Regions from separate parts of the Paenibacillus sp. FSL R5-0527 genome, predicted to be linked through region 1. Evidence: a T-box and tRNA genes for the amino acid it is inferred to sense, from the RefSeq annotation. Region 1 holds a T-box; the other holds one or more tRNA genes.
What was found. The T-box of region 1 lies ahead of tyrS (tyrosine--tRNA ligase). A T-box ahead of a tRNA ligase gene usually reads a tRNA of that ligase, here a tRNA-Tyr.
Positions count from the first base shown of each region.

Region 2: it has a tRNA-Tyr gene. The T-box ahead of tyrS (tyrosine--tRNA ligase) is inferred to sense a tRNA for this amino acid. The anticodon was not compared.

Region 1 is NZ_JBBOYI010000001.1:5,382,288-5,397,377, reverse strand. Features, by position in the region: gene ptsP (phosphoenolpyruvate--protein phosphotransferase) at 152-1,894, shown strand; gene NYE69_RS23905 (type 1 glutamine amidotransferase domain-containing protein) at 2,075-2,617, opposite strand; gene NYE69_RS23900 (hypothetical protein) at 2,841-3,275, shown strand; gene ytxJ (bacillithiol system redox-active protein YtxJ) at 3,392-3,736, shown strand; gene ccpA (catabolite control protein A) at 3,844-4,848, shown strand; gene NYE69_RS23885 (5'-methylthioadenosine/adenosylhomocysteine nucleosidase) at 4,977-5,681, shown strand; gene NYE69_RS23880 (acetoin utilization protein AcuC) at 5,676-6,854, opposite strand; gene NYE69_RS23875 (GNAT family N-acetyltransferase) at 6,885-7,517, opposite strand; gene acsA (acetate--CoA ligase) at 7,829-9,553, shown strand; gene NYE69_RS23865 (penicillin-binding protein 1A) at 9,641-12,745, opposite strand; T-box leader at 12,876-13,140, shown strand; gene tyrS (tyrosine--tRNA ligase) at 13,214-14,467, shown strand; gene NYE69_RS23855 (hypothetical protein) at 14,907-15,090, shown strand, end outside.
Region 2 is NZ_JBBOYI010000001.1:6,812,264-6,827,353, reverse strand. Features, by position in the region: gene NYE69_RS30840 (nucleotidyltransferase-like protein) at 1-342, shown strand, start outside; rRNA gene NYE69_RS30835 (16S ribosomal RNA) at 699-2,252, shown strand; rRNA gene rrf (5S ribosomal RNA) at 2,356-2,472, shown strand; tRNA gene NYE69_RS30825 (tRNA-Ile) at 2,510-2,586, shown strand; tRNA gene NYE69_RS30820 (tRNA-Ala) at 2,687-2,762, shown strand; rRNA gene NYE69_RS30815 (23S ribosomal RNA) at 2,972-5,902, shown strand; tRNA gene NYE69_RS30810 (tRNA-Asn) at 5,997-6,069, shown strand; tRNA gene NYE69_RS30805 (tRNA-Ser) at 6,142-6,233, shown strand; tRNA gene NYE69_RS30800 (tRNA-Glu) at 6,244-6,318, shown strand; tRNA gene NYE69_RS30795 (tRNA-Val) at 6,550-6,625, shown strand; tRNA gene NYE69_RS30790 (tRNA-Met) at 6,642-6,715, shown strand; tRNA gene NYE69_RS30785 (tRNA-Asp) at 6,788-6,864, shown strand; tRNA gene NYE69_RS30780 (tRNA-Phe) at 6,882-6,957, shown strand; tRNA gene NYE69_RS30775 (tRNA-Thr) at 6,978-7,053, shown strand; tRNA gene NYE69_RS30770 (tRNA-Tyr) at 7,057-7,142, shown strand; tRNA gene NYE69_RS30765 (tRNA-Trp) at 7,155-7,228, shown strand; tRNA gene NYE69_RS30760 (tRNA-His) at 7,251-7,326, shown strand; tRNA gene NYE69_RS30755 (tRNA-Gln) at 7,342-7,416, shown strand; tRNA gene NYE69_RS30750 (tRNA-Gly) at 7,424-7,498, shown strand; tRNA gene NYE69_RS30745 (tRNA-Cys) at 7,510-7,583, shown strand; tRNA gene NYE69_RS30740 (tRNA-Leu) at 7,596-7,681, shown strand; tRNA gene NYE69_RS30735 (tRNA-Leu) at 7,703-7,782, shown strand; gene NYE69_RS30730 (ABC transporter substrate-binding protein) at 8,245-9,885, shown strand; gene NYE69_RS30725 (ABC transporter permease) at 9,901-10,869, shown strand; gene NYE69_RS30720 (ABC transporter permease) at 10,869-11,705, shown strand; gene NYE69_RS30715 (ATP-binding cassette domain-containing protein) at 11,780-12,610, shown strand; gene NYE69_RS30710 (ABC transporter ATP-binding protein) at 12,601-13,203, shown strand; gene rpmG (50S ribosomal protein L33) at 13,321-13,470, shown strand; gene NYE69_RS30700 (GTP-binding protein) at 13,481-14,689, shown strand; gene NYE69_RS30695 (metal ABC transporter ATP-binding protein) at 14,752-15,090, shown strand, end outside.

The DNA.
Region 1 (15,090 bases):
CTGCAAAGAGGGGCCCTTTTGGACTGTGGCTTTTTCCTTTGACAAATTTATCGGGCTGGGCTTACCATAATGGAATAGAGAGAGGGTATCCTATAAAGGAACCGCGGTTTCGAAAACCGGAACTTCAAAGCAGGACATAGGGGGTCACTACATGATACAGGGGATCGGAGCAGCAGCGGGAGTCGCTATCGGCAAAGCTTTTGTGCTGCCCGCCTGGGAATGGGATGTGCCGGATCGGCGGATGGATAAGGTGGATCTCGCCATGGAATTCGAGCGTTTGTACGAAGGCATACGGACGTCCAAAACCGAAATCGAGGGTCTGAAGAACGAAATTAAGGAAACGGTCGGCGCGGAGGAATCGGGGATTTTCGATGCCCATCTGGCCATTCTGGAAGATCCTGTTTTTATGAGCGAAATCCGGGGGATTATCGAAAGGCAATACAAGGCGGCGGAGGTGGCCGTCAAGGAAGCGATCGATCATTTCGTCACGATGTTTGATCTGCTGGACGATGAGTATATGAAAGAAAGAGCACTCGACATCAAGGACGTCGGCAACCGGCTGCTTAAGCATCTGCTCGGAACGCCGGACATTACGCTGCCCGCGGATACGCAGCCGTATATTCTGGTGGCCAAGGAGCTGTCCCCGTCCCAGCTGGTGCACCTCAACCCGGACAATGTGCTGGGGATGGTGACGATGGCCGGCGGCAAAACGTCCCATTCCGCCATTATGGCCCGGGCTCTGGGCATCCCGCTTGTATCCGGACTTGAGCATAAACTGGCGGAACCGGTGCAGACGGGCGATCTGCTGGTCATTGACGGCGACGAGGGGCGGGTATATCTTAATCCCGGTCCGGACATCGTCAAGCGCTACACCGAGATCGCCGAGAAGCAGCGCCGCCGGAAGGAACAGCTGCAGCTGCTGGCGGCGGTGGAAGCGGTAACGAAGGACGGTGTCCGCCTGCGTCTGGCGGGGAATATCAGCTCGGTCAAAGATTTGGAGCTGGCGGTGAAATACGGGGCCGAAGGCGTAGGTTTGTTCCGTACGGAGTTTTTGTACATGGACCGGGCCTCGTTCCCGGGGGAAGACGAGCAATTTGAAGTATACCGGCAGGTGGCGGAGAAAGCCGGCGCGCATTCCGTGGTAATCCGGACGCTGGATATCGGCGGCGACAAACAGCTCGAATATTTCGAACTGCCGGAAGAAGACAATCCGGTGCTCGGGTATCGGGCGATCCGCATCAGCCTTGACAGCAAGGAGCTGTTCCAAACCCAACTGACCGCGATTTTGCGCGCCAGCGCTTACGGCAACGTGAAAATCCTGTACCCGATGATCTCCTCCCTGGAGGAAATTCGGGCCGCCAACCGGATTTTGGAGGAGGCCAAACAGGATTTGCGCACCCGCGGCCTTAGATTTGATCCCGGCGTTCAGGTCGGTATCATGATCGAGGTTCCGGCGGCGGCGGCCATCGCCGATCTGCTGGCCCAGGAAGCGGACTTTTTCAGCATCGGCACCAATGATCTGGTCCAATACGTCCTGGCCGTGGACCGGATGAACGAGAAAATCGCGCACATGTATCACCCGTATCACCCTGCCGTTCTCCGCATGCTGAAGCAAACCGTTCAAGCCGCGAAGGAGGCGGGGATTCCGGTAAGCGTCTGCGGCGAAATGGCCGGGGACGAGAAGGCGGTCCCGCTGTGGCTCCATCTGGGGGTCAGCGATTTGAGCATGTCGCCGCAGTCGCTGCTCCGGGTAAAACACCGCATTTTGAATAGTTATGCAGGGGAAAGCCGGGAGGCTGGCGCTGCCTGCTACCGCTTGCCGACCAGCGACCAGATCGAAGCGGAACTCGTCCGTTTCGGTTGCCAGCTGGAGCAGGAACGGCTTGGCAAATAAGCTTTTAAGCGCAAAAAGACCAGTAAAGCGCCCCCGCGCTTTACTGGTCTTTCTTTAGTAAGTCGGTTTTTCATTGGATATATCCAATAGAATTGGAAAAATACAGCGGTTGAGAGTTCAGATTAACGTGCGATTTTCATCAATCTATTGGATTTTTCGGAATCTAAAGTGTTCATCACTTCAGTTTCCGGCTGTGGCCGCCGCGGCCAGCGCATCAACGTAAGCTTTCCCGTATTCCGGCAAATCCGGCGGACGGCGGGCGGAAATAATATGTCCGTCGACGACGACCGGTTCATCTTTCCAGACGGCTCCGGCGTTCTCCATATCGTCGCGGATCCCCGGGGTGGAGGTCACGGTCACGCCCTTTAAAATTCCGGCGGAGACAAGCACCCAGCCGGCGTGGCAGATCTGGCCGATCGGCTTTTTCGCGTCATTCATCTCGCGGACGATCTGCAGCACTTTCCCGTACCGGCGCAGCTTGTCCGGAGCCCAACCTCCGGGAACGAGAATGCCGTCGTACCGGCTGGAATCGATTTCCTCATAGGAAAGTTCGGCTTCGGCGGGGACGCCGTACTTCCCTATGTATTTTTTGCCTTTCTCCGCACCGGCAAGATGGACTTCCGCACCTTCCTCGCGAACGCGATAGACCGGGTACCAGAGCTCCAGATCCTCAAATTCTTCGTCTACCAAAGCAATAATCTTTTTACCAGTAAGTCTCAAAATCATCTCCTCCTATCATTTGGCGCCCTTGACGAAATTCCCATTCAATATTTTAATTGTATCAAAAATGATAAGTATTTTCATGCCCAGAGGCTCCAAAACACTTTCCATGGATGGTAAATATAAGTATGTTCTGCTAATGGAAGGAGATACCTCGGGAAGGTCGAATATATATATTATTCATCGCGGCAACTAAAATGTAGTAGATTAAGATGAGGTGGGTACCGTGCGAAAGCACTGTCATTGCGGGCAAATGATGAATCTAGGTTTCAGACTGGTTATTTTTGAAGGAATCTATGAAATCAACCGGGTTCCGATTTATGAATGCGAAGATTGCAGTTATTACGAAGTGCTGCCGGAAGTGAAAACGGATTTAACCGACATGCTGGCCAAGCTTAAGCGGGAGCGGGCGGAAGAGCGGATCGATTTTACCGAGCGGAATGAACTGGCCGATCTGATTTTCGGAATATACCGCCAGTGGAACCGGATGGAGACATCTTCATTTGAAGCCCTGCTCGAGCGGCAATGCGAGGAGAGGATCAACCTTCTGCTGGATTTATTCGGCTGTGCAAAAAATCTGGGCGATACGGCGTGGATGGACGATATTTCCCAACGTTTGGCGCAATTGTCCAAATTTATAAAAAATCGTCAGCTTTCTTAAGCAAAGTTTTGACATTTTCACGTTTTTTTCATTTCAGGTTGTATTTTTATTTCCCTTTTTGATAATATATCAAAAGAACCTGTGCTGAGTGTTATTGAAAAGGGGTTGGAACGATCATGTCCAAGTGGATCAGAATAACTTCGCCCGAGCAGCTCCATGAGGCGCTTGAGGCTTCGGCAAGCGGGCCGCTTCTTCTCTTCAAACATAGTACACGCTGTCCCATCAGCGCCGGCGCGCTCCGGGAAGCGGAAGCCTATTTGAACGGCAATCCGCGCGAAGATGTTACATACGGGCTGATATATGTCATTGAAGATCGGGCTGTGTCGAATGAGGCCGCCGAGCGGCTGGGCGTCAAACACGAATCCCCACAGGCTATATTGGTAAAGGACGGACAAGCCGTCTGGCACACTTCCCATTCAAGCATTACACAGGCGGCGCTGCAGGGAATTCTGAAAGTCTGAAGCGTTGTCATTGCATAAAGTAGTATTTTGTCGTATCATAAATTTAATTGAACTCTGGAACTTTACCGGAAGAACGAGTGAAAATCTATGGCAATGGAGAGAAGATTGTGACGGTTACCATTTACGATGTGGCACGTGAAGCAGGCGTCTCGATGGCCACGGTTTCCCGGGTTGTCAACAACAACCCCAATGTGAAACCGCAGACCCGGAAAAAGGTATACGAAGCGATCGAACGGTTGGGCTACCGTCCAAACGCGGTCGCGCGGGGTCTCGCCAGCAAGAAGACCACCACGGTAGGCGTGGTGATCCCCGATATCTCGAATTCGATTTTTGCGGAAATCGCCCGGGGTATTGAAGATATTGCGAACATGTATCACTATAACATTATTTTATGTAACGCCGACAAGCGCAAGGAGAAGGAGATCCGCGTCATCAACACGCTGCTTGAGAAGCAAGTGGACGGGCTCCTGTTCATGGGCGGCACCGTGACGGACGAGCATATTCAGGCGTTTCAAACGTCGTCGGTTCCGATCGTGCTTTGCGCGACAAGCGATGAGAAAGGGCAATATCCTTCGGTGGATATCGACCATGAAGCGGCTGCGTTTGATGCGGTCAGCACGCTGATCCGCCATGGCCACCGGGATATCGCGATGATCAGCGGAACCCTGCAGGATCCGGCGAACGGTTATGCCCGCTTCCAGGGCTACAAGCGCGCGTTGGAAACGGCGGGAATTCAATACCAGGAAGACCTGGTGCGGATCGGCAACTACCGTTACGAATCCGGCGTGGAAGCGATGAAGTATTTCCTGGGGCTTAAGAAACGGCCTACGGCCATCTTTGCGGCAACGGACGAAATGGCTATCGGCGCGATTCACAGCATTCAGGATGAGGGGCTGAAGGTTCCCGACGATTTTTCGATCATCAGCGTCGACAACATTCGCATGGCTTCGATGGTGCGTCCGCAGCTCACAACCGTCGCCCAGCCAATGTATGATTTGGGTGCGGTGGCGATGCGTTTGCTGACCAAGCTGATGAAGAAAGAGAACGTGGAGAATCCTCGCGTGATTTTGCCGCATGAGACGATTTTGCGATTGTCGGTCAGCCACGTGTAATGTGTTTTCTTTGTAGAGAGAGATAAGACACAGAAAAAATATATATGAAAAAGGTTATACGACGGAAAAGCTCCTTTTTAGGAGCTTTTTTGAGTATTGGGGGATACTTGGTGTAAGGAGTGATAAGCATGGCTAAAACGATTGGTCTGATGGGCGCCATGGATGAAGAGATCGCCCTGCTGCTGGAGCGGGTCGAAAATCAGGAAACGGCCGTTATCGCGGGCATCCGCTTTGTGAAAGGAAGTCTGCACGGCAAGGACGTCGTCGTCTGCAAATCCGGGGTCGGGAAAGTCAATGCGGCGTTAGCGGCGCAATTGCTGATCGACCGCTTTGAGGCCGGCGCCATATGGTTTACGGGCGTGGCCGGAGCGGTTCACCCGGATCTGGACGTTGGCGACATCGTCATCTCATCTTCCTGCCAGCAGCATGATATGGACGCAAGTCCGCTCGGGTACCCGCGCGGAAGCGTGCCTTATCAGGAAGTATCCGACTTTCCCGCGGACCCGGCGTTTATCGCCTTGGCCGAAGAGGCCTGCGCCCGGCTGTGCCGGGACCATAAATACATCGTCGGCCGGGTGCTGTCCGGCGATCAATTTATCGCCGACCCCGGCTTCGTCAGCTCGGTGCTGTACGGGGAGATGGAAGGCGCCTGCGTGGAAATGGAAGGCGCCGCGCTTGCGCAAGTGTGCGGCATGAACCGGGTGCCGTTCGTCGTGCTGCGCTCCATCTCCGATAAAGCGGACGGTTCGGCGGACGTGAATTTCGCCGAGTTTACAAAGCTGGCCGCGCAGCGTTCGTTTGAAATCTTAAACGATATGGTGCAGCATCTATAAATAGTCCTGCAGGGCAACCGCGAGCGTCTCGCGGTTTTTGGCCGTGATTTCCGCCCGGCGGGGGATGCCGTCCCAATGCGACAGGTCGTCCAGCCAGGCGTCCGGGAGCGAAAAGGACGTTTGGCTTTGCCAACGCTTTATCCAGGCTTCCGGGAGTCTGGCGTCCGGCTGCCGCGTTAAGGTTTCCTTTAGCGGGTGGCCGCTCATCTCAAGCCAGAGCAGGCTCCAGGCGCGCGGAACGACCCGCCAGAAATCGTAGCCGCCTCCGCCGACCGCGACCCAGCGCCCTTCGCAGTACGTATGGGCCAGCTCGTGCAGGATTTCGGGCATGCGCCGGTAAATCGCCATGCTGCAGTGCATATGGGACAATGGGTCCAGCGCATGGGCGTCGCAGCCGTGCAGGCTGACGATCAGATCCGGGCGAAAATGACCGGCCAGGCGCCGAACGGACTGTTCAAAGCACTCCATCCACGAATCGTCTTCGGTATACGGCTGCAGGGGCAGGTTCATGCACGCGCCATAGCCCTGGTGCTCTCCGCGCTCCGGCAAAAATCCGGTCCCCGGAAACAGGTATTTGCCCGTTTCGTGGATCGAATACGTGCATACCTCCGGGTCCGAATAAAAGCTCCACTGCACCCCGTCCCCGTGGTGGACGTCCGTGTCCACGTAAAGCACGCGCGCGCCGTAACGGCGGCGGGCGTAGGAAATCGCCACGGCGGCGTCGTTGTAAACGCAGAAGCCCGCGGCTTTAGCCGAAAGGGCGTGATGCAGCCCGCCGCCCAAATGCAGGGCATGCGTGCTCGCCCCCGACAGCACCGCTTCAACCGCCGCTACGGTACCGCCTGCGATGCAGGCCGCCGCCTCGTGCATCCCGGCAAAGTACGGGGTGTCTTCATCCAGCAGGCCGTATTGCTCGGCGCGGCTGACCCAGGCCGGATCGGGCGGAGTCAGGCTTAAGTTTTTTACGGCTTCCACGTATGCGGGCTGATGAACCCACAGCAGTTCCTCCTCTGTTGCCGGACGCTGCCGAAGCAGATGATCCGGCTTCAAGGCGCCAACCTCTTTTAACAAATCCATGGTTATTTCCAAGCGGATCGGATGGAACGGGTGCCGGTCATGAAACCGGTATTTCCGCTCTTGCTCATGGTGAATAAATAAAGCGCTTCCAGGCATGGAATCACACGCCTTCCTTATTGATGCTTGCTAATACATGAAACGCTGCTGAAAACGGATGCGGTCGAACTGTTCCTCGGAGGATAAAGGGACCTCCTTGCCGATCCGGACCATCAGGCAATTGGCCGGATGGGAGCAAATTTCCGGATCATCGGTCGCGTACCAGACCATATCGACCGTCTTCATAAGCCGTTCCATCATTTTGCGGTAATCCCAAACGCTGAGGCCGCTGTTCTTTAAATCCCAATGCCAGTAATATTCGGTCGTAAACACGATATACCGCTCCATTTGCCCATCCTCGAAAGCGGTGCGGATCATTTTCGAACCGAGTCCCGCGCTGCGGTATTCATCGGCCACCTCGACGGCCCCCAGTTCGATCAGGTCGGGCATGCGCCCCTGGGACCAGCGCTCCAGCTCGTCGGGATAATGGAAAGTAACGTACCCGATAATCGTCGCTTCGCTCCGGGCCAAAATGATCCGGCCTTCCGGGAGTGAGGCGATTTCGACCAGAGCGGCGTGCTGATCCTCGGGCTTCCTAAAAGCGTCCAGATCCGGATGCATCCGCAGCGTTTGGAGATGGGACGGAGTAACGGGACCTTCCACGATCATTTCGCGTTCATGGTAGGGCAGGGTATGGCGGATATAGGTTTTGCGGTGTTCCATTTTGCCGCCTCCTTTGCTCGTTCACCTCACTTATAACAGAAAAATGAAAAAATGAAAAGTGTAGCCTGTGCCGAAAAACCTGTGATATAATGTTCTCCGACATAAAATTTTCACAATTCAAGGCTGTTAATATGGCGGTTGATCTTGACAAACGGTTCGGAAGTTTTATTCCCCGTTTCTTTCGATTAGAACGGATGCCTGCCCGTCAACAAAAGCTGAAGCAAAAGATTTACCTTACGCTCCTGTGTATCCGTTTTCATGAACTTTGATCTACTGTTTTCTTATTTACAAAGATTAAGGAGGATGAAACGATGAGTCAACTGCAAGGGGAAATCATTGCGGCGGGTGTACCGTCGTCCAACATGAACAGCTACGAAGAAGCCTGCGCCAATTTTAATTGGAACGATGTGGAAAAGCAGTTTTCCTGGCATGTTACAGGCCGGGTAAACTTGGCTTACGAGGCGATCGACCGCCATGTCGATGCCGGGAAGGGGGATAAGCCGGCGCTCTTGTTCAGCGATCCGGTCCGCGAAGAATCCTACACGTTTGAGCAGATGCGGGAGCAGACGAACCGCTGCGCCAATGTGCTGCGCAAATACGGGATCGCTAAGGGGGACCGGGTATTCGTGTTTATGCCGCGGTCGCCCGAGCTTTACATCAGCGTGCTTGGGATTATCAAGGTGGGAGCCGTGGTGGGTCCGCTTTTCGAAGCTTTTATGGAGACGGCGGTCAAAGACCGGCTGGAGGACAGCGGAGCGGTGGCGCTGGTTACGACGCCGGAGCTGCTGCCCCGCGTCAAACGGGAGGAGCTGCCGGCGCTGAAAACGATCTTCGTCGTCGGCGACAACGTAGCCGCGGAACCCGGAATCGTTGATTGGAAATCCGAGCTGGCGGCGGCTTCCCCCGAGGCCGAAATCGAATGGGTGAACCGCGAGGACGGCCTCATTTTACATTATACTTCCGGTTCTACCGGCAAGCCGAAAGGCGTTTACCATGTGCACAATGCGATGATTCAGCACTATCATACCGGCCATGTCGTACTCGATTTGAAAGAAGGGGATATCTATTGGTGCACGGCCGACCCCGGATGGGTGACCGGCACGTCCTACGGCATTTTCGCTCCTTGGCTGCACGGGGCGACCAATGTTGTCCGCGGCGGACGCTTCAGCCCGGCCGACTGGTATAGGACGATTCAGAAATATCAAGTGAGTGTCTGGTACAGCGCGCCGACCGCTTTTCGCATGCTGATGGGTGCCGGACAGGACATCATCACGCAATACGATCTGTCTTCGCTGCGCCACGTGTTGTCCGTCGGCGAGCCGCTCAACCCCGAGGTTGTCCGCTGGGGGATGAAGGTATACAACCGCCGGATTCACGATACGTGGTGGATGACCGAGACGGGCGGGCAACTGATCTGCAATTACCCGTCGATGCCAATCAAACCCGGTTCAATGGGAAAACCGGTTCCCGGCATCCATGCCGCGATCATTGACGATAACGGCAAGGAATTGCCGCCGTACCGGATGGGCAATTTGGCGATCCGCACGCCATGGCCGTCGATGATGCGGCTGATCTGGAACAACGCGCCGAAATACGAAGAGTACTTCCGGATTCCCGGGTGGTACATTTCCGGGGATACGGCGTATATGGACGAGGACGGGTATTTCTGGTTCCAGGGGCGGATTGACGACGTTATCAACTCCTCAGGGGAGCGCATTGGGCCGTTTGAGGTCGAGAGCAAACTGGTCGAGCATCCGGCCGTGGCCGAAGCCGGCGTGATCGGCAAGCCCGATCCCGTGCGCGGAGAGATCATCAAGGCGTTTATATCGTTGCGCGAAGGGTTCGCGCCTTCCGAGGAACTGAAGGCGGAAATCGCCAAATTCGTCAAAGAAGGGCTGTCCGCCCACGCCGCGCCGCGGGAAATCGAATTTAAAGACAAATTGCCCAAAACCCGCTCCGGCAAAATCATGCGCCGCGTGTTAAAAGCTTGGGAACTTAACCTCCCGGCCGGGGATTTATCGACGATTGAGGATTAAAGCGGGTTTTCCCGCTAGATGCAATAAGCCCCTCCGAAGAGCGCTCGGAGGGGCTTTCCCTTGCTTATCTGGTTTTGGCGCCAGAGCTTATTTACTGTACTGCACCGGAGACGATGCCGGGGATTCGCCCAGCACGTTCACCGCCGTAACCTTGACCCAGACGGTGCCGGAGTCGGTTTTGAAAGAATACTGCGTATCGGCGGTCGAGCCGGCTTTGGAATACGTGCCGTCCGCGGCATCGGACACGTACACGTTATAGCTGGTGACGAGGTCCAGAGCCGGGTTGGCTTCCCAGCTTGCCGTAAACCCTCTTTCGTCCTTCTTAATGCTCACCTGAGCGGGAGAAGCGGGGAGCGAACCGTCCGTGCCGTTCTCCCCGGCCGTTCCCCCATCTTCCGGCGTTTCGCCGCTGCTGTCCGGAGGCGTAACGCCGTCCGGGTTTATGCCTCCCAATAAACCGACAACCGCGCTAGGTTCCGACTCCTTGCCGGCTACGTCCACGGCTGTAACGTAATAAGAAGTGGCCGGGCCGGCGGCGTTGGCGTCGGTGATCGACAAATCGTCGCCGATGAGCGCCGCTTTGCCGGTATATTGGAACTTCACCCCGTCATCCGAGCGGTACAGTCGGTAGCCGACAACGTCTTTTTCGCTGTTCGCGCCAAACGTTACCGTAGCCGTGCTTCCGTTTATCTTGAGCGCGACGCCCCCCGGGGACGCCGGCGCATTACCGTCGTCGGTGCGCGGGTCAGGCTTATACGGCGCGTCCTCGCCGGCGTCCCTCGGCATGTAGTAACTCAGCGATCTGTGGCTGCCCTTCATGACGGAAAACGCGTTCTGCAGCTCTTTCACCAGCTCGGCGATCGGCTTCTCGCGGCGAACGACCACTTTTTCGCGCTGCATATCGGACGGCGTCGTTTCCAGGGGAACGTAGTTCACCCCATCGTAGGTGACATATTTCGCCCGTACCAGAACGTCCTCGGATTTGGTCGGGACGTATTTGGCGTTGAAGATATCCGTCACCAGCTTGCCGGCCTGCTGCGTCAATTGGGTCGGCAGTTTGCCGCTATAGCCGGAGACCGTTTTGGTGACGATTCCGTCCGGCTTTTTGAATTCCTTCGTGGCAAACAGGTCCGGTTCGTTTGCGGTGACCTCGTTCATGACGAGCGACCATATTTTCCGGGCCCGCGATTTACCGGCATCGGAGAGCGTGTTTACGGAATCGCGATAGCCGATCCATACGCCGAGCGTAACGTCCGGCGAGTAGCCCATAAACCAGACGTCCGCGTAATTTTGCGTGGTGCCGGTTTTGCCGACGACGGGAATTTTTCCGTAGTTTTTAAAGTCTCTTTTGATCGAACTGCCCGTCCCGTCCCGAATGACGGTGCGCAGCATATCGGTCATCAAATAGGCGGTTTGCTCGGAAAACACCTGCTTCGGTTCGTTCTTGTGCTTGTAGACGACCTTTCCTTTGGCATCGACGATTTTTTCGATCATGTAGGCGTCGACGAACTTTCCGCCGTTCGGGATCGCGCTGTAGGCGTTCGTCAGTTCCTCTACGGTAACGCCGTATTTCAGACCGCCGAGCACGCCGGTTTGCGCATTGTAATCCTCGTCTTCGAGGGTGGTGATCCCGAGTTTTTTCGCGAAATCCCAAGCTTTGTCGATCCCGACGATGTTGTTGAACACCTTGAGCGCCGGGATGTTGCGGGATTCGTTAAGCGCCGTTCTCGCCGTAACCAGGCCTTTGTAGCCGCCGCTGGAATTTACGGGGATGTGATACCCCTTTTGGTAATCCCGCAGGATGATCGGCGAATCGTCGATGATGCTGGCCGGCTGAACTAAGCCCGCATCAAGCGCCGGCAAATAAGCGGCGATCGGCTTCATCGTGGAGCCGGGCTGCCGTTTCATTTGCGTCGCATAGTTCATTTGCTCCGTATAGAAATCGCGTCCCTCGATCATGCCCAAAATCGCGCCGGTATCATTGTCGAGCATCATTGCCGCAACCTGCTCCAGCCCTTTCTTCTCACTGTATGGCGAAAAATTATCCGCATTTTCGGACACTTTGTGCATCGAGTTGTATACCTGCTTATCGATCGTGGTATACACTTTGTATCCCCCGGTCAACAGCTCCTGCCGGGCATCCTCGAGAATTTGCGGGCGGCTGGCCGCCTGTTCCTTGGTCAGCTCCGGATTGCGCAGCATCGCAAGCACGATAGCGCCTTGCCGTTCCGTCTCCAGCATCAGATAAGGGTAAGTGTCGTAAGCTTTTTTGGTTTGCTGCGCCAGCGAACCTTTCAGATCAAAAGCCAGCGCCTCCTGATACTGGGCCTGGGTAATTTTGTTCTCTTCCAGCATGCGCTGCAGTACGAGCTGCTGGCGCTTCATCGCTCTTCCGAAGGCTTCCTCGTTAAATTCCCCTTTGCCGTTAAAGGCCGAATAGGAGGAAGGAAGCTGCGGAAGTCCGGCCAAATAAGCGGTCTGCGCGATGTTCAGGTCCTCCAGATTGGAGATGTTGAAGATTCCTTTGGCCGCCGCCTTGATCCCGTAGACCTGGTATCCGTTCGATCCGTTGCCGAAAGGAACTTTGTTCAAATAAGCCGTAATGATTTCTTCCTTGGATAAAAAACGTTCCAGCCGGAGCGCCAGCAGTATTTCCTTGACCTTCCGGTCTTCCGTGCGTTCCAAATTCAGAAAGACGCGCCGCGCGAGCTGCTGGGTCAGCGTACTCCCGCCGGTCTGTACGCTCTCATGGAGCAGCCTCTGCTTTACGGCCCGGAGCGTTCCTTTAAAGTCGACCCCGATATGCTCGTTAAAATGATTGTCCTCAATCGCGATCACCGCATCGATGACCGATTGGGGGATTTGCTGGTAAGTGACCGGACGCCGGTCTTCCTCCGAGCGAAGCTGGCCGATCGCCTGCCCGTCGCGGAAATACGCGAACCCCGTCATCTCGTTATAATTGATTTTTGCTTCAATGTCGGCCCGCGACCGCACGGGATCGTCCTTGACGATCGAGGAGACGTAACCGAACACGGCGCCCCCCGCAAACAGAACTCCCGCAAATCCAAGGAGAACGAGCCAGCCTAGCGTCGCCCAGATCCAGCGGCCTTTCCTGCGCCGCCGAACCGGTTTGTCGCTCTTTGACCTGCGCTTTTTTTGCTGGCCGGAGTTGTTTTCGTTATCATGAACCATCAATGATCCTCCTTTATAAACAGCAACATTATAGCATAAAAATGGTCTATTGGTTGTTTTTTCATCCTATTTGGCTGAGGTTTGACTTCGTAAACGGGATTATGTTATAAAATAATTTAAATGCATATCGTCAAAGGCGTGGAAAGACTTAGTAGAAAGCGGAATCCCGCCGCTCAGAGAATCGGTGGCCGCTGCGAACCGAATGGGCGGATCCCTTTTGAATTACCGTCTGGAGCCGTCCGGGGGAACGCGGCCCTAAGCCGCAAGTAGTCCGGTTCCGGGATGACCGTTATAGGAATGAAGTGAAAACCGTTTCGTTTGCTTGCTGCGGCCTGCGGCGGGTTAACGCGGTTTTAATTAGGGTGGTAACGCGAGCGCTCCTTCTCGTCCCTTGGGACGGAAGGAGCTTTTTTTGCGTTTTACGGGTTTGACGGTTGTTCCAATTTTGAAGCTGGAGGAGTGTTTGTTATGAAATGGGAAGAGTTGACGCCTGAGCAGCAGGCAGAGGTGGAGCGCCAGTTGAAAGTAATTTCCCGGGGGGTCGTCGAGATTGTCCCCGAGGATGAACTGAGGCAAAAGGTGATGAAATCGGTCGTCGCCGGAACGCCGCTTAAGGTCAAGCTGGGGCTTGATCCGTCGGCCCCCGATATTCACGTCGGGCACACGGTTGTAATGCAGAAGCTGCGCCAATTTCAGGAGCTTGGCCATCAGGTCCACCTCATCATCGGGGATTTTACGGGGCGGATCGGCGACCCGACCGGCAAATCGGAAACCCGCAAGCAGTTGACCGAGGAAGATGTGCTGCGGAATGCGGAAACGTACCGGCAGCAGATTTTTAAAATTTTGGATCCGGAAAAAACGCAGGTTCATTTCAACTCCGAATGGCTGGCTCCGATGACGTTTGCCGACGTCGTCAAGCTGGCGGCCAAAGTGACGGTAGCCCGGATGCTGGAGCGGGACGACTTCACCAAACGCTACCAAAGCGGCCAACCGATCAGCATTCACGAATTTTTCTACCCGCTGATGCAGGGGATGGACTCCGTGGCGCTGGAGAGCGACATCGAGCTTGGCGGAACCGACCAGAAGTTCAACCTGCTGATGGGCCGGACGCTGCAGAAGGAATACGGCAAAGATACCCAGATCGCGATTATGACGCCGATTATCGAAGGTCTCGACGGCGTGCAGAAGATGAGCAAAAGCCTTGGCAACTACATCGGCATCGACGAGGAGCCGAACGAAATCTACGGCAAAGCGATGTCAGTGCCGGACGAGCTGATGCTGAAATATTACGAGCTGGTGACGGATTTGCCTGGAGAAGAGCTGGAGACTCTTGCGGAAGGCCTTAAAACGGGCAGCGTCCACCCGCGCGACGCGAAGATGAAGCTAGCGTTCACGCTGGTCCGGATGTATCATGGCGCAGATGCGGCGAATGCCGCGCAGGAGCATTTCGTAACGGTGTTCCAGCAGCGGGCTTTGCCGGAGGATATCGAAGAGAAGGAGATCCCCGCAGGAGAGCTGGAGGACGGGAAAATCCGCCTGATCAAGCTGCTGACGCTGATCGGTTTCGCCGCCTCAAACGGGGAAGCGAGACGCAGCATCCAGCAGGGGGCGGTTAAACTTAACGAAGAGAAGCTGACCGACCCGAACGCGGAGGTCGCTTTGTCCGGCGGGGAAGTCATTCAGGTGGGAAAGCGGAAATTCGCCAAGCTGACGGTGAAGTAAAGAGAATTCAACTCATTCGTTTGGAAGATATACACATTATAGAAACGCCGGAGCGAATTGCTCCGGCTTTTTTTTCTATGACCTAAGAGGGCGGCGATATTTAAAATCATGAGCCGAATTTCCTGAGTTTTAATGCTTACTTAATGAGAATTTCGGCTTTCACGGAAACCTGCCTTCCTTTAAAATCGCCTATTTTTATGGTTTGCCTGCAGGAATTAGGTTCTTTTAACAGTATGGGCGAGTTTCGTTCCTTTAGTATTGAACCTTAATCCGTGGAGTTTATATATTCTGGCGTGATGTCTTAAGAACGGCCACGATTACTTTTTTGGAAAAAAATTTGGGTTTTTAAAACTTTTTCGCAGGCCCATCCGTTTACGCCATGTGTCGACCGATCGGAATATAAGACACTAAAAAATAGGCGGAAGGATGGAAAGATAAAATGAAACACAATTTTTACAAGGTTTTGAGTACGGCCGCACTGGCCGCAATCATTGCCGGCGCGGGGACGGTTGGTGTTGTGCGGGCTGTTCAGGCTGCTCCGGCAGCGAAGTCCGCTGTGCCGCAAGAGGCCGCACAAGCCGCACAAGCCGCAAAGGCCGCACAAACTTCACAAATTTCACAAG
Region 2 (15,090 bases), 1.4 Mb from region 1:
GAACAGGTGCGGTCCTTAAACTCGGTCGTTTACAAATTGTTCGACGAGCTGACGGATAATTCGGAGACGCTGGAGCAGCGCATCCAACTCGTTCTGCTGGCTTGCGAGTTCTCTTTGACAAGCAAAATGGAAAGCTGCTGTTCGCCGCTCTTGCGCATATTAGGCAGCCGCAAGGAAGCCTGGAGCATTCAGGAACTGATGCAGCTTCCCGAACTTGCTCATGTGAAGGACGAACTTCCCCTCGTGCTTCGAAGATTGGTGTATAGGGGGCTGATAAAGGAGTCCGCCAAGACCCAAAAAGAAAGCAAAGGCGAACAACGCGAATTGCGGTATTGGGTTTGAAAAGGCCGTTTGAAGTTCCTATATAATTCCTGCAACTTAGGGGGTTGACTCCTGGGTTGAATCTGTGATACATTATATCTCGCCCTTAAAAAGGCAACGAAGTTTTGAAGCGTCAATCGGCATTATGCCGAAGATTTTTTCAAAAAACTTCTTGACTTAATAAAGGCTGATGTGATATATTAAAAAGGTCGCTGCTGAAATGAATTAGCGACAAATAAGATGAGATTGAGCTCGGCATTATGCCGAATTGAATATCATCATGAATGGTTTGATCTTTGAAAACTGAACAACGAGTGAGTATTAAATGAGAATTAAAATTCTCGTCAGTTTTTCTAAATGAGCAAGTCAAACAACCTTTATTGGAGAGTTTGATCCTGGCTCAGGACGAACGCTGGCGGCGTGCCTAATACATGCAAGTCGAGCGGACCTGATGGAGTGCTTGCACTCCTGATGGTTAGCGGCGGACGGGTGAGTAACACGTAGGCAACCTGCCCGTAAGACCGGGATAACTACCGGAAACGGTAGCTAATACCGGATAATCAAGTCTCTCGCATGGGAGGCTTGGGAAAGGCGGAGCAATCTGTCACTTACGGATGGGCCTGCGGCGCATTAGCTAGTTGGTGGGGTAACGGCTCACCAAGGCGACGATGCGTAGCCGACCTGAGAGGGTGAACGGCCACACTGGGACTGAGACACGGCCCAGACTCCTACGGGAGGCAGCAGTAGGGAATCTTCCGCAATGGACGAAAGTCTGACGGAGCAACGCCGCGTGAGTGATGAAGGTTTTCGGATCGTAAAGCTCTGTTGCCAGGGAAGAACGTCCTGTAGAGTAACTGCTACAGGAGTGACGGTACCTGAGAAGAAAGCCCCGGCTAACTACGTGCCAGCAGCCGCGGTAATACGTAGGGGGCAAGCGTTGTCCGGAATTATTGGGCGTAAAGCGCGCGCAGGCGGCTGTTTAAGTCTGGTGTTTAATCCTGGGGCTCAACCCCGGGTCGCACTGGAAACTGGACGGCTTGAGTGCAGAAGAGGAGAGTGGAATTCCACGTGTAGCGGTGAAATGCGTAGAGATGTGGAGGAACACCAGTGGCGAAGGCGACTCTCTGGGCTGTAACTGACGCTGAGGCGCGAAAGCGTGGGGAGCAAACAGGATTAGATACCCTGGTAGTCCACGCCGTAAACGATGAGTGCTAGGTGTTAGGGGTTTCGATACCCTTGGTGCCGAAGTAAACACATTAAGCACTCCGCCTGGGGAGTACGGCCGCAAGGCTGAAACTCAAAGGAATTGACGGGGACCCGCACAAGCAGTGGAGTATGTGGTTTAATTCGAAGCAACGCGAAGAACCTTACCAGGTCTTGACATCCCTCTGACCGCTGTAGAGATATGGCTTTCCTTCGGGACAGAGGAGACAGGTGGTGCATGGTTGTCGTCAGCTCGTGTCGTGAGATGTTGGGTTAAGTCCCGCAACGAGCGCAACCCTTGACTTTAGTTGCCAGCATGTAATGGTGGGCACTCTAGAGTGACTGCCGGTGACAAACCGGAGGAAGGTGGGGATGACGTCAAATCATCATGCCCCTTATGACCTGGGCTACACACGTACTACAATGGCCGGTACAACGGGAAGCGAAGGAGCGATCTGGAGCGAATCCTAGAAAAGCCGGTCTCAGTTCGGATTGCAGGCTGCAACTCGCCTGCATGAAGTCGGAATTGCTAGTAATCGCGGATCAGCATGCCGCGGTGAATACGTTCCCGGGTCTTGTACACACCGCCCGTCACACCACGAGAGTTTACAACACCCGAAGTCGGTGAGGTAACCGCAAGGGGCCAGCCGCCGAAGGTGGGGTAGATGATTGGGGTGAAGTCGTAACAAGGTAGCCGTATCGGAAGGTGCGGCTGGATCACCTCCTTTCTATGGAGAATCGCTTCCTGCGATGGAAGCATTCAAATAGCTAACTCAGGTTAGCAAACTTACTCACTCGTTGGTCAGTTTTGAGAGTTCAAACTCTCATGCGTTTGGTGATGATGGCGGAGGGGTTCCACGCGTACCCATCCCGAACACGACCGTTAAGCCCTCCAGCGCCGATGGTACTTGGACCGAAGGGTCCTGGGAGAGTAGGACGTCGCCAAGCGCAGCCCATTTTTGGGTGCATAAATAAATATTGTTATGGGCCCTTAGCTCAGTTGGTTAGAGCGCACCCCTGATAAGGGTGAGGTCGGTGGTTCGAGTCCACTAGGGCCCACCATAATCCCATAACATGTGCTGCGTGTTTTTTGGTAGAAGTCGCCGATAATTCATTCGGAATCGCCTTCACAGCATGACGTTAATTTTTGGGATAAATCTATGGGGCCATAGCTCAGCTGGGAGAGCGCCTGCCTTGCAAGCAGGAGGTCAGGAGTTCGATCCTCCTTGGCTCCACCATACTTTATTGTTTCCAACACTTACCGGTTGAACGGTGAGGCAGGAGATGATAAGATATTCTTCCGCCGGTAAAATGGCGAAGAAACTTGATCCTTGAAAACTGGATAACGAAACGAAATTTGCGTTTTAGAACAATCCTTTTAGCTGAACTTGTGTCAAAACAAGTGAAGATATTAGTGGTTTGATGTTTTTCCTTCGGGAAAAATCATGGTTAAGCTACTAAGAGCACACGGAGGATGCCTAGGCGCTAGGAGCCGAAGAAGGACGTGGCGAACAACGAAACTGCCTCGGGGAGCTGTAAGCAAGCATCGATCCGGGGATGTCCGAATGGGGAAACCCGGCTGGGGTAATACCTAGTCACTCATCACTGAATCCATAGGTGGTGAAGAGGCATACCAGGGGAACTGAAACATCTAAGTACCCTGAGGAAGAGAAAACAATAGTGATTCCGTCAGTAGCGGCGAGCGAACGCGGATTAGCCTAAACCGAAGAGCTTGCTCTTCGGGGTTGTGGGACGTCTCACATGGAGTTACAAAGGCGGAGGTTAGACGAACAGGTCTGGAAAGGCCGGCCAGAGAAGGTAAAAGCCCTGTAATCGAAAGTCTCCGCCCTCCGAGACGGATCCCGAGTAGTGCGGGGCACGTGAAACCCCGTATGAATCTGCCAGGACCATCTGGTAAGGCTAAATACTCCCTAGCGACCGATAGTGAAGCAGTACCGTGAGGGAAAGGTGAAAAGCACCCCGGAAGGGGAGTGAAACAGAACCTGAAACCGTGTGCTTACAAGAAGTCAGAGCCCTCTATATGGGTGATGGCGTGCCTTTTGTAGAATGAACCGGCGAGTTACGTTTGCAAGCAAGGTTAAGGCGAGAAGCCGGAGCCGCAGCGAAAGCGAGTCTGAATAGGGCGAATTTAGTTTGTAGGCGTAGACCCGAAACCGTGTGATCTACCCCTGTCCAGGGTGAAGGTGCGGTAACACGCACTGGAGGCCCGAACCCACGTACGTTGAAAAGTGCGGGGATGAGGTGGGGGTAGCGGAGAAATTCCAATCGAACTCGGAGATAGCTGGTTCTCCCCGAAATAGCTTTAGGGCTAGCCTCGGTGTGACAGTCGTGGAGGTAGAGCACTGATTGGGTGCGGGGCCCGCAAGGGTTACCAAGCTCAGTCAAACTCCGAATGCCATAGACTGATTCACCGGGAGTCAGACAGTGAGTGCTAAGATCCATTGTCAAAAGGGAAACAGCCCAGACCATCAGCTAAGGTCCCCAAGTGTGTGTTAAGTGGGAAAGGATGTGGAGTTGCACAGACAACCAGGATGTTGGCTTAGAAGCAGCCACCATTTAAAGAGTGCGTAATAGCTCACTGGTCGAGTGACTCTGCGCCGAAAATGTAACGGGGCTAAACACACCACCGAAGCTATGGCTTGATCGTAAGATCAGGGGTAGGGGAGCGTTGTATGTAGGTTGAAGGTGTACCGTAAGGAGCGCTGGACTTCATACAAGTGAGAATGCCGGTATGAGTAACGAAAAGATCAGTGAGAATCTGATCCGCCGAAAGCCTAAGGGTTCCTGAGGAAGGTTCGTCCGCTCAGGGTAAGTCGGGACCTAAGGCGAGGCCGAAAGGCGTAGTCGAAGGACAACAGGTTGAAATTCCTGTACCACCATAATCCGCTACGAGCGATGGGGTGACGCAGGAGGGTAGTGACGCGGGGCGATGGAATGCCCCGTCCAAGCAGTGAGGCTGGTGTGTAGGCAAATCCGCACACCGTAAGGCTGGGCTGTGATGGGGAGGGAAAATTTACAGTACCGAAGGTCATGATCTCACACTGCCGAGAAAAGCCTCTAGCCAGGAGAAGGTGCCCGTACCGCAAACCGACACAGGTAGGCGAGAAGAGAATTCTAAGGCGCGCGGAAGAACTCTCGTTAAGGAACTCGGCAAAATGACCCCGTAACTTCGGGAGAAGGGGTGCCCCGGTAGAGTGAATAGCTCGAGGGGGCCGCAGTGAAAAGGCCCAAGCGACTGTTTAGCAAAAACACAGGTCTGTGCGAAGCCGCAAGGCGAAGTATACGGGCTGACGCCTGCCCGGTGCTGGAAGGTTAAGGGGAGCGGTTAGGGGTTAAACCCGAAGCTGTGAACCGAAGCCCCAGTAAACGGCGGCCGTAACTATAACGGTCCTAAGGTAGCGAAATTCCTTGTCAGGTAAATTCTGACCCGCACGAATGGCGTAACGACTTGGGCGCTGTCTCAACGAGAGATCCGGTGAAATTTTAATACCTGTGAAGATGCAGGTTACCCGCGACAAGACGGAAAGACCCCATGGAGCTTTACTGCAGCTTGATATTGGACTTTGATACGATTTGTACAGGATAGGTGGGAGCCTAGGAAGTGGGAGCGCAAGCTTCCATGGAGGCGACGTTGGGATACCACCCTGATCGTATCGGAGTTCTAACCCAGTACCGTAAGCCGGTACGGGGACCGTGTCAGGCGGGCAGTTTGACTGGGGCGGTCGCCTCCTAAAGAGTAACGGAGGCGCCCCAAGGTTCCCTCAGAATGGTTGGAAATCATTCGTAGAGTGCAAAGGCAAAAGGGAGCTTGACTGCGAGACTGACAAGTCGAGCAGGGACGAAAGTCGGGCTTAGTGATCCGGTGGTACCGCATGGAAGGGCCATCGCTCAACGGATAAAAGCTACCCTGGGGATAACAGGCTTATCTCCCCCAAGAGTCCACATCGACGGGGAGGTTTGGCACCTCGATGTCGGCTCATCGCATCCTGGGGCTGAAGTAGGTCCCAAGGGTTGGGCTGTTCGCCCATTAAAGCGGTACGCGAGCTGGGTTCAGAACGTCGTGAGACAGTTCGGTCCCTATCTGTCGTGGGCGCAGGAAATTTGAGAGGAGCTGTCCTTAGTACGAGAGGACCGGGATGGACGCACCGCTGGTGTACCAGTTGTTCCGCCAGGAGCACAGCTGGGTAGCTAAGTGCGGACGGGATAAGCGCTGAAAGCATCTAAGCGTGAAGCCCCCCTCAAGATGAGATTTCCCAATTAGTAAGACCCCTTGAAGACGACGAGGTTGATAGGCCTGAGGTGGAAGTGCAGCAATGCATGGAGCTGACAGGTACTAATCGGTCGAGGGCTTATCCAAACAAATACCCCGAAATGGAGTAGGGGAACTAAAACAGCAAATTTGTTTCGTATCCAGTTTTCAAGGATTAACACCTTGAAAATTTAATTAATGTTCCCTGATAGCTCAGTCGGTAGAGCACTCGACTGTTAATCGAGTTGTCACAGGTTCGAGTCCTGTTCGGGGAGTCATAGTCCCCAGAAAGTGTGGGTTTGCTTCTAAGCTTATACCGATTACTTTCTGGGGACCCCAAAACACGTGGAGAGGTGTCCGAGTTGGCCGAAGGAGCACGATTGGAAATCGTGTAGGCGTCACAAGCGTCTCGAGGGTTCGAATCCCTCTCTCTCCGCCATTAATCATATGGCCCGTTGGTCAAGGGGTTAAGACACCTCCCTTTCACGGAGGTAACAGGGGTTCGAATCCCCTACGGGTCACCACTTTCTTAATAGCTTCAAGCAGGGGTGAGAAACCCTATTAGGGGTTCGTCGGAGCATAGGCTTCGATAGGAATACTTCGCAGTCTCAAGCGAAGCGAGAGTATCCCCTACGGGTCATTGCTTTCTTAATATGTTTCAATTGGGGTTAAGAATCCCCCGAGAAGAGCTTTATTTACAGAAGTACTTGATTTGTTGCTATGTTATCTGGTACAATAAGATTTGTCTTTTCCATGGAGGCTTAGCTCAGCTGGGAGAGCATCTGCCTTACAAGCAGAGGGTCGGGGGTTCGATCCCCTCAGCCTCCACCATATTGTATTTTAACGACGCGGGGTGGAGCAGCCCGGTAGCTCGTCGGGCTCATAACCCGAAGGCCGCAGGTTCAAATCCTGCCCCCGCAATTAACTCCAAAATTAGTGATGAAAAGCTTAGGCTTGCTCGGATCGGTTTGTGGAGTTCGCAATTATCAGTGTGGAGCCGTGGTGTAGAGGCCTAACATGCCTGCCTGTCACGCAGGAGACCGCGGGTTCGAATCCCGTCGGCTCCGCCATTTATATCTAATTGCAAGGCTCGGTAGCTCAGTCGGTAGAGCAGAGGACTGAAAATCCTCGTGTCGGCGGTTCGATTCCGTCCCGAGCCACCATTAAAAAACGAAAATTAAAAGCCGGTGTAGCTCAATTGGTAGAGCAACTGACTTGTAATCAGTAGGTTGGGGGTTCAAGTCCTCTCGCCGGCACCACGTGGAGGCTTAGCGAAGTGGCCAAACGCAGCAGACTGTAAATCTGTTCTCTGACGAGTTCGGTGGTTCGAATCCATCAGCCTCCACCAGTTTTATCTAATAGGGGCATAGTTTAAAGGTAGAACAGCGGTCTCCAAAACCGTTAGTGTGGGTTCAATTCCTGCTGCCCCTGCCAGTTTTGAAACTTGAATAATATGGCGGTCGTGGCGAAGTGGTTAACGCACCGGATTGTGGCTCCGGCATTCGTGGGTTCGATCCCCATCGATCGCCCCATATTTTCAACTTTATTGGGGATTAGCCAAGCGGTAAGGCAACGGACTTTGACTCCGTCATGCATAGGTTCGAATCCTATATCCCCAGCCATTTATAAGCGGACGTGGCTCAGCGGTAGAGCATCGCCTTGCCAAGGCGAGGGTCGCGGGTTCGATTCCCGTCGTCCGCTCCATTTTTATCTTTGGCGCCATAGCCAAGTGGTAAGGCACAGCTCTGCAAAAGCTTTATCCCCAGTTCGAATCTGGGTGGCGCCTCCATTATTTTTACTTGCGGGAGTGGCGGAATCGGCAGACGCACAGGACTTAAAATCCTGCGGTAGGTGACTACCGTACCAGTTCAAGTCTGGTCTTCCGCACTTTGTATATATTTTATATTTGCCGGTGTGGCGGAATTGGCAGACGCGCGCGACTCAAAATCGTGAGGGAAACCGTGGAGGTTCGAGTCCTCTCACCGGCATATTCAAAATGATCAGCTCTTAAGAGGAGGATGCTCCTATCTTAAGAGCTTTTTTTGTATGATGAAAAAGAAGGGAAGGCGAAGTTGGGGAAGACTCAGAGTGATTTATGATTTTATTACCTGAATCTGTGTACGTGCTTTTGCTTATTATAATGAATTTTGAGATAAAAAGCCGTGAATAGCACCTCAAACCAAATAAGGTTGGGGTGCTATTCATTTTGTGGTTACGGGCGAAAAATCTGCGTGGGAGCTATGTTTTACCGAGGTTTGTGGAACGGTATGACAAGAAATAATGATTGACACCAATAATCGTTATAATTACAATTAAGTCATTAATCGTAATTATTACTATTAAAGAAGGGCGGCCGGAATTTTTGTGTCTTTGACCATGCCGGCCTAAAAAATTTATCGATGGAGGTAGATATGCGAATATTGGTAAGAAAGTTATTGGGGAGAAAGGCATTGCCAGCCCTAACGTACTTATTGGTTATGTTATTGCTCGTTACCGCTTGCAATTCCGGAACAACCGGGCATGAAAACGCGTCCGCGGACCCCAAAGATTTTACGGTCAAGGAGGAATTGGTTTTAGCGGTAGGAAAAGTGGATATCGGGATGTTCGACCCGAAGAAGGGCTGGGGAACGCACGCCCAGATTCGCCTGACTCACAGTTCGCTGCTAACCATTGATTCCGATCTGAACTTCATCGGAGATCTGGCCAAATCCTATTCCGTCAGCGCGGATGGATTAACGTGGACCTTTCCTCTCCGTGAAGACGTGAAATTTTCCAGTGGCGAACCTGTAACGGCCGAGGATGTCAAGTTTACATATGAAATGCTCAAGGAAGACGGTATAAAGTTTGATTTGTCTTTCGTCAAGTCGATCGAAATAGCGGACGGGAATACCATCCTCATTCATCTGAACGAGCCCCGTTCCACCTTTGTTAGCCAACTCACCGAAATCGGGATTGTTCCCAAGGCTCACTATAACGATCAATATTCCAACAATCCGATCGGTTCGGGACCCTATAAGGTCGTCCAATATAATGACGGCCAGCAGATCATTATGGAGTATAACCCGTATTGGTACGGGAAGGAGCCGCAATTCAAAAAATTGACGTTTCTGCTGCTGGAAGAGGACGCCGCCCTGGCCGCGGCGAAAGCCGGGCAAGCGGACATGGTCTATGTCCCGCCAACCTTTGCGGAACAACAAGTTCCAGGGATGACGCTTCGCACATTCGAAAGCATCGATTCCCGGGGAATCATGCTGCCCACCGTACCAAGCGGCGGCAAGGGAAAAACGAATGACAAAGAAGTGGAAGTCGGGAATGATGTGACCTCCGATCTGGCTATCCGCCAGGCGCTGAACATCGGGCTGGACCGCCAGAAACTGCTGGATGTGGCGCTGGGCGGGTACGGTCAAAAAGCATACTGCCTGTGCGATAATATGCCTTGGTTTAACGAAGAGACGGTTGTAGAAGACGGAGATATTGAAGCGGCGAAGCAAATTTTGGCCCGCGGAGGCTGGGCGGATGCCGATCAGGATGGCATTGTGGAAAAAGACGACCTGAAGGCGGAGTTCGACATGTACTACAGCTCCAGCGATCAGCTTCGCACCGACCTTTCGCTGGCCGTTGCCGACCAGGCCAAGGAATTTGGCATCAAGATCAATCTGATCGGCGCGACCTGGGATGAAATTTACGTCAAAGGCAAAACCGCCGCGGCAGCATGGGGAGGCGGAAGGCATCATCCTCACCAGTTGTATACGATGAATTCCTCCAAGGTTATCGACACGGGTTACAACAATATGTCCAACTATCGCAATGCCAAAGTTGATGAATATCTGGATCATGCGCTTACGGCAACCACGCAGGAGGAGGCCAATAAATACTGGAAGCTGGCGCAATGGGACGGACAGACAGGTTTCAGCGGAATCGGAGACGCCCCGATCGTTTGGCTGGTTCGCGTAGACCACTTGTATCTGGCCGATGAAAAGCTGGATCTCGGCAAACAGCCGGTTCACTCGCATGGTCATGAATGGGCGTTGTTCGGCAATATTACCGAATGGACATGGGGGAACCAGTCCGCTGCCGATGATCATATGTAAAGAAGGGGGATTCGCTTGATCAGAAGTATATCGATTCGTTGCATTCGCGTAGTAACCCTGCTGATTGGATTATCCATGTTGACCTTCTCCCTCGTCCAACTTTCGCCGATCGATCCCGTGAATGCTTATATCGGCGGAGACAGCTCGGCATCGCCGGAGCAAATCGAGAAGTTCAAAGCTTATTGGGGCGTCGACCAAAGTCCGGTAGAGAAGTATTTTTCCTGGGCGGGGGCGTTATTGCAAGGCAATTTCGGCACTTCTTTGCTGTATCGCAGCCCGGTCATCGATATTATTCAAAGCCGCTTTTTAACCTCGCTGGCGTTGATGGGAACGGCGTGGGTACTGTCCGGAGTGATCGGATATGCACTGGGCAGCATGGCCGCCATGAATCGCGGGAAGATGATTGACAGAGCGATCAAATGGTACAGCTACACGCTGGTGTCGACGCCGATTTTCTGGATGGGTCTCATCCTGATGATCGTTTTTGCGGTTTGGCTGCATTGGTTTCCCGTTGGTCTGGCTGTACCGGCGGGAGTTATGGAGAGCGAGGTGCGGTTCATCGACCGGCTGCATCACTTTGTTTTACCGGCGGTAACCTTAAGCATTTTGGGGGTAGCCAATGTCGCCATGCACACGCGTGAGAAAATGATCGACATCCTGAATTCGGAATACGTCGTGTTTGCCAGGGCCAGGGGAGAGAGCGGGTGGCAAATCTTCAAAAACCACGGCTTCCGCAACTCCATTCTTCCGGCGATTTCGCTTCAGTTTGCGTATTTTGGCGAGCTGTTTGGAGGTTCCATGCTTGCCGAGCAGGTATTCGCTTATCCCGGACTCGGCAGCACCTTAACGACGGCGGGGTTGAAGGGCGATCTTCCGCTGATGGTGGGCATCATTCTGATCAGTTCCTTGTTCGTTTTTGCCGGAAACCTGATCGCCGATGTACTGAACAATGTAATCGATCCCCGAACGAAGGAGGCGCGGTAATGCAGTCCGTACAAGAAGGATTTAATGCTCGCAAAAAAATGATCCGGATGCTCGTTGCCTCGATTGGTTTTCTGTTTGTGCTGCTGCTGCTCAGCTTTTTGCTGAGCGACGACAATCTTCGTTTGGGCGCAGGGGGCAAAAACCGGGCTCCAAGTATCAGTCACCTGTTTGGAACCGATTGGCTGGGAAGAGACATGTTCACACGGACGATCAAAGGCTTGCGTCTGTCGCTGACGATCGGCGCGTTTACTTCCTTGCTCAGTGTGGTGATTGCCGTAGTCATGGGGATTTGTGCGGCAACGTTCGGCAAAGCCGTGGATGCCGTCATTTCCTGGGTCATCGATTTGTTTATCGGCATGCCCCATCTTGTCTTTATGGTGCTCATTTGTTTTATTGCCGGCGGGGGCCTCTATGGCATCGTATTGGGGATTTCACTGACGCATTGGACAGCGCTGGCCAGAGTCGTCCGATCGGAGGTGCTCCAAATCAAAAATGCCGAATATATTCAAATCTCCAAAAGCTACGGGAAATCCCCTTGGTATATAGCCAGAAAGCATCTGCTGCCGGCGATTTTTCCGCAAATGATGATCGGCTTTCTGCTCATGTTTCCTCATGTAATCTTGCATGAAGCGGCACTGACCTTTTTGGGATTTGGCCTGTCTCCGCAAACGCCGGCTGTAGGCATTATTCTGTCGGAAGCGATGAACCATATTTCGACCGGAAAATGGTGGTTGGTCGTGTTTCCCGGCTTGCTGCTGGTCACGGTGATCAAAAGCTTTGACAGTATCGGCGAACAGTTCCGTATTTTGACGGAGCCGGTCAGTTCTCACGAATGAGCCGATGCTTCCGAAGCGAGTTTTGTACGAAGTTGATCAGGAAGCAACGCTCACAAAACTTTTAGGAGGCTAGCATGGGAGACGCTGAGAAGAACGTTTTGTTGAAGGTGGAGGATTTGTCGATTGGATTTTCACAATATTTGAAGGGGACACACAAGCGAATCATTCGTCCCATAGCGAATATGCATGTGGAAATTGGCGAGGGGGAAATCGTGGCGGTTGTCGGAGCTAGCGGCTCCGGCAAAAGCTTGCTGGCTCACGCCGTGTTGGGGATACTGCCCGGGAATGCGATCTGCAGCGGGAAAATGTTGTATAGAGGGGAAGAACTGACGGAAGAAAGAAAGAAGCGCCTGAGAGGGAGTGAAATTTCGTTCATTCCGCAATCCGTCAATTATCTCGATCCGCTGATGCGCGTAGGGCGGCAGGTTCAGATCGGACTTGACCGGAAAATTGCAAAGAAAAAGCAAGAAGAATTGTTTGTGCAATACGGACTGCAAGAAAGGGATGGGCGTCTTTTTCCGTTTGAATTGTCGGGAGGCATGCTGCGCAGGGTGCTGTTTGCCACAAGCGTCCGGGAAGGGATCAAGCTGGTCATTGCCGATGAACCTACGCCGGGAATCCATCCGCAGGCGCTTTCCGAAATCTTGCGGCAATTGAAGCAATTCGCGGCCGATGGGGCAGGGGTGATGCTGATTACCCATGATATCGTGTCTGCGCTGGAAATCGCGGATCGGGTGGCGGTTCTCAAGGACGGAACGACGATAGAAATTTCGGATGCGGCGGCATTTGCCGGTAACGGGGAGCTTCTCCAGTCCGAATATACGCGCCGGTTATGGAGGGCTTTGCCGCAGAATGATTTCGATCCGGAATGGAAGGAAAGGGGAGTTGGGGAAGCTTGGCTTTAGTTGGAGAGAATCTGGGCTACTATTATCGGAAAGATCACTGCATACTGCAGGACATAAACATCACGATTGCCCCGGGTGAAGTGCTGGGATTGTCGGGCTACAGCGGATGCGGCAAAACAACGCTGGCCCGAATGCTCGCCGGTTATGTTCCGCCGCGCGCCGGCCGCGTTATGCTGGACGGGAGGCCGCTTGCGCGGCGCTCTTTTCGTCCGGTGCAATTGATTTATCAGCACCCGGAAAAGGCGATTAATCCAAAGTGGCGAATGAAGGATGTGTTGAACGAATCCTATACCCCCTCCCCGGAGATTCTCGAGGCTTTTGAAATCCGCAAGGAGTGGCTGGACCGCTGGCCGCTTGAGCTGTCGGGAGGCGAGAAGCAGCGTTTTTGCATTGTTCGCGCGCTCCATCATGATACCCAATATATTATTGCCGATGAGATGACCACTATGCTGGATGCCATTACACAGGCACAAATTTGGCGCGCGTTTTTGAACATTTGCCAAAGCCGGTCCATCGGCGTCGTTGTGGTCAGCCATGAGGAGAGCCTGCTTCATCGGTTGTGCGACCGCGTATACAAAGTAGGGCAGCATTAAAATCAGGAACTCCGTTATTGGGGCATTCCGAGGTAATTCGGAGCGATTGACATAAAGGAGAAGAGCAAGTAAAATAATTAAATCGTAATAATTACGAATAGAAGGAGATGTTTTTAAATGAGAGTTGTTATTACCTTGGCGTGCACCGAAACGGGAGACCGCAATTACACGACCACCAAAAATAAGAAGACGCACCCCGAACGCATGGAATTGCGCAAATACTGCCCTAGGCTAAGAAAATACACGCTGCACCGCGAAACGCGCTAGGAGGGTTTATATGTTGGCTGAACAAACATCAAAGAAAATTCCGGTCACGGTTCTAAGCGGTTATCTGGGATCCGGGAAAACGACCTTGTTAAATCATGTTTTGCATAACAAGGATGGATTGAAGGTAGCCGTTATTGTCAATGACATGAGCGAAGTTAATGTGGACGCCAATCTCGTAAAATCGGGGAACGCATTGTCAAGAACGGAAGAAAAGCTGGTGGAGATGTCCAATGGCTGCATCTGCTGCACGCTGCGGGACGATTTGCTGCGCGAGGTGCAGAAGCTGGCCGGCGAGGGGCGCTTTGATTACATTCTGATCGAATCGTCGGGTATCAGCGAACCCATCCCGGTGGCGCAAACCTTTACTTATGCCAATCCGGATTTGGACATCGATTTAACCGCCCTGGCCCGATTGGATACGATGGTTACTGTCGTTGATGCCAACCGCTTCTGGCACGACTTCGCATCGGGGGAAAGCTTGCTTGACCGTAATCAGGCGGTGGGAGAAACCGACTATAGAGATATTGTAGATCTTTTGATCGATCAGATTGAAACCTGCGATGTTTTGCTGTTGAACAAGTGCGATCTGGTGGAGGAGAAGGAGCTGGTGAAGCTGGAGGCCGTATTGAAGAAGCTTCAACCGACGGCTAAAATCATTCGGACCGTGAATGGAGCTGTGGACCCCAAGGAAATTTTGAACACGGGTTTGTTTGATTTTGAAAAGACGAGCATGTCCTCAGGGTGGATTGCGGAGCTTACGAATAAAGAGCATACTCCGGAAACCGAGGAATATGGAATAGGGTCCTTTGTGTATCGCAGCAGAATTCCGTTTCATCCTCAGCGTCTCAGTTATTTTTTAAACAATTGGCCTGTCGAAGTAGTTCGTGCCAAGGGACTGGTATGGATCGCAGCGCGTGGCGATATGGCGGCATCGTTAAGCCAGGCAGGTCCTTCCATTCAGTTTGGTCCCGCAGGTTATTGGTTGGCGGCTTTACCGGAAGATCAGCAGCGCGAAGTGTTGGACAGCGAACCCGAAGTTCTGGAACGCTGGGATAATACCTGGGGCGATCGAATGACCGAACTGGTCTTCATCGGTATGGACATGAATCAAAAAGATATTGAGAGAAGGCTGGCCCGTTGCTTGTTGAATGAAGAAGAAATGAAGCAGGATTGGAATAAATTCAATAATCCGCTGCCTTGGCCGGTTTACAAATCGTAATTTCTACGATATTATGTTTTCGATAAATACGTAATGATTACGATTAAAAGGAAGAGATTGATGTGATTTTATCTTCTATGCGCGATGTTGTGTTTGGATATGGGAATGAGCCTGTTATCGAAAACTTGTCTCTGGACATCCATACCGGGCAATTTATCGGCATTGCGGGGCCGAACGGTACGGCCAAAACCACGTTGCTGAAGCTGATGTTGGGGCTGCTTAAGCCTTGGAGCGGTTCGGTCCGGTTGGGCCGCGTCCGGGAAGACGGTTCAAAGTTGGCTGTGGGGTATGTGCCGCAGCAAGTGTCTTCCTTCAATGCCGGCTTCCCCAGCAAGGTCATCGAGTTGGTTCGTTCGGGGTGCTATTCCCGCCTCGGATTATTCGGCCGTTTCAAGGAGGAG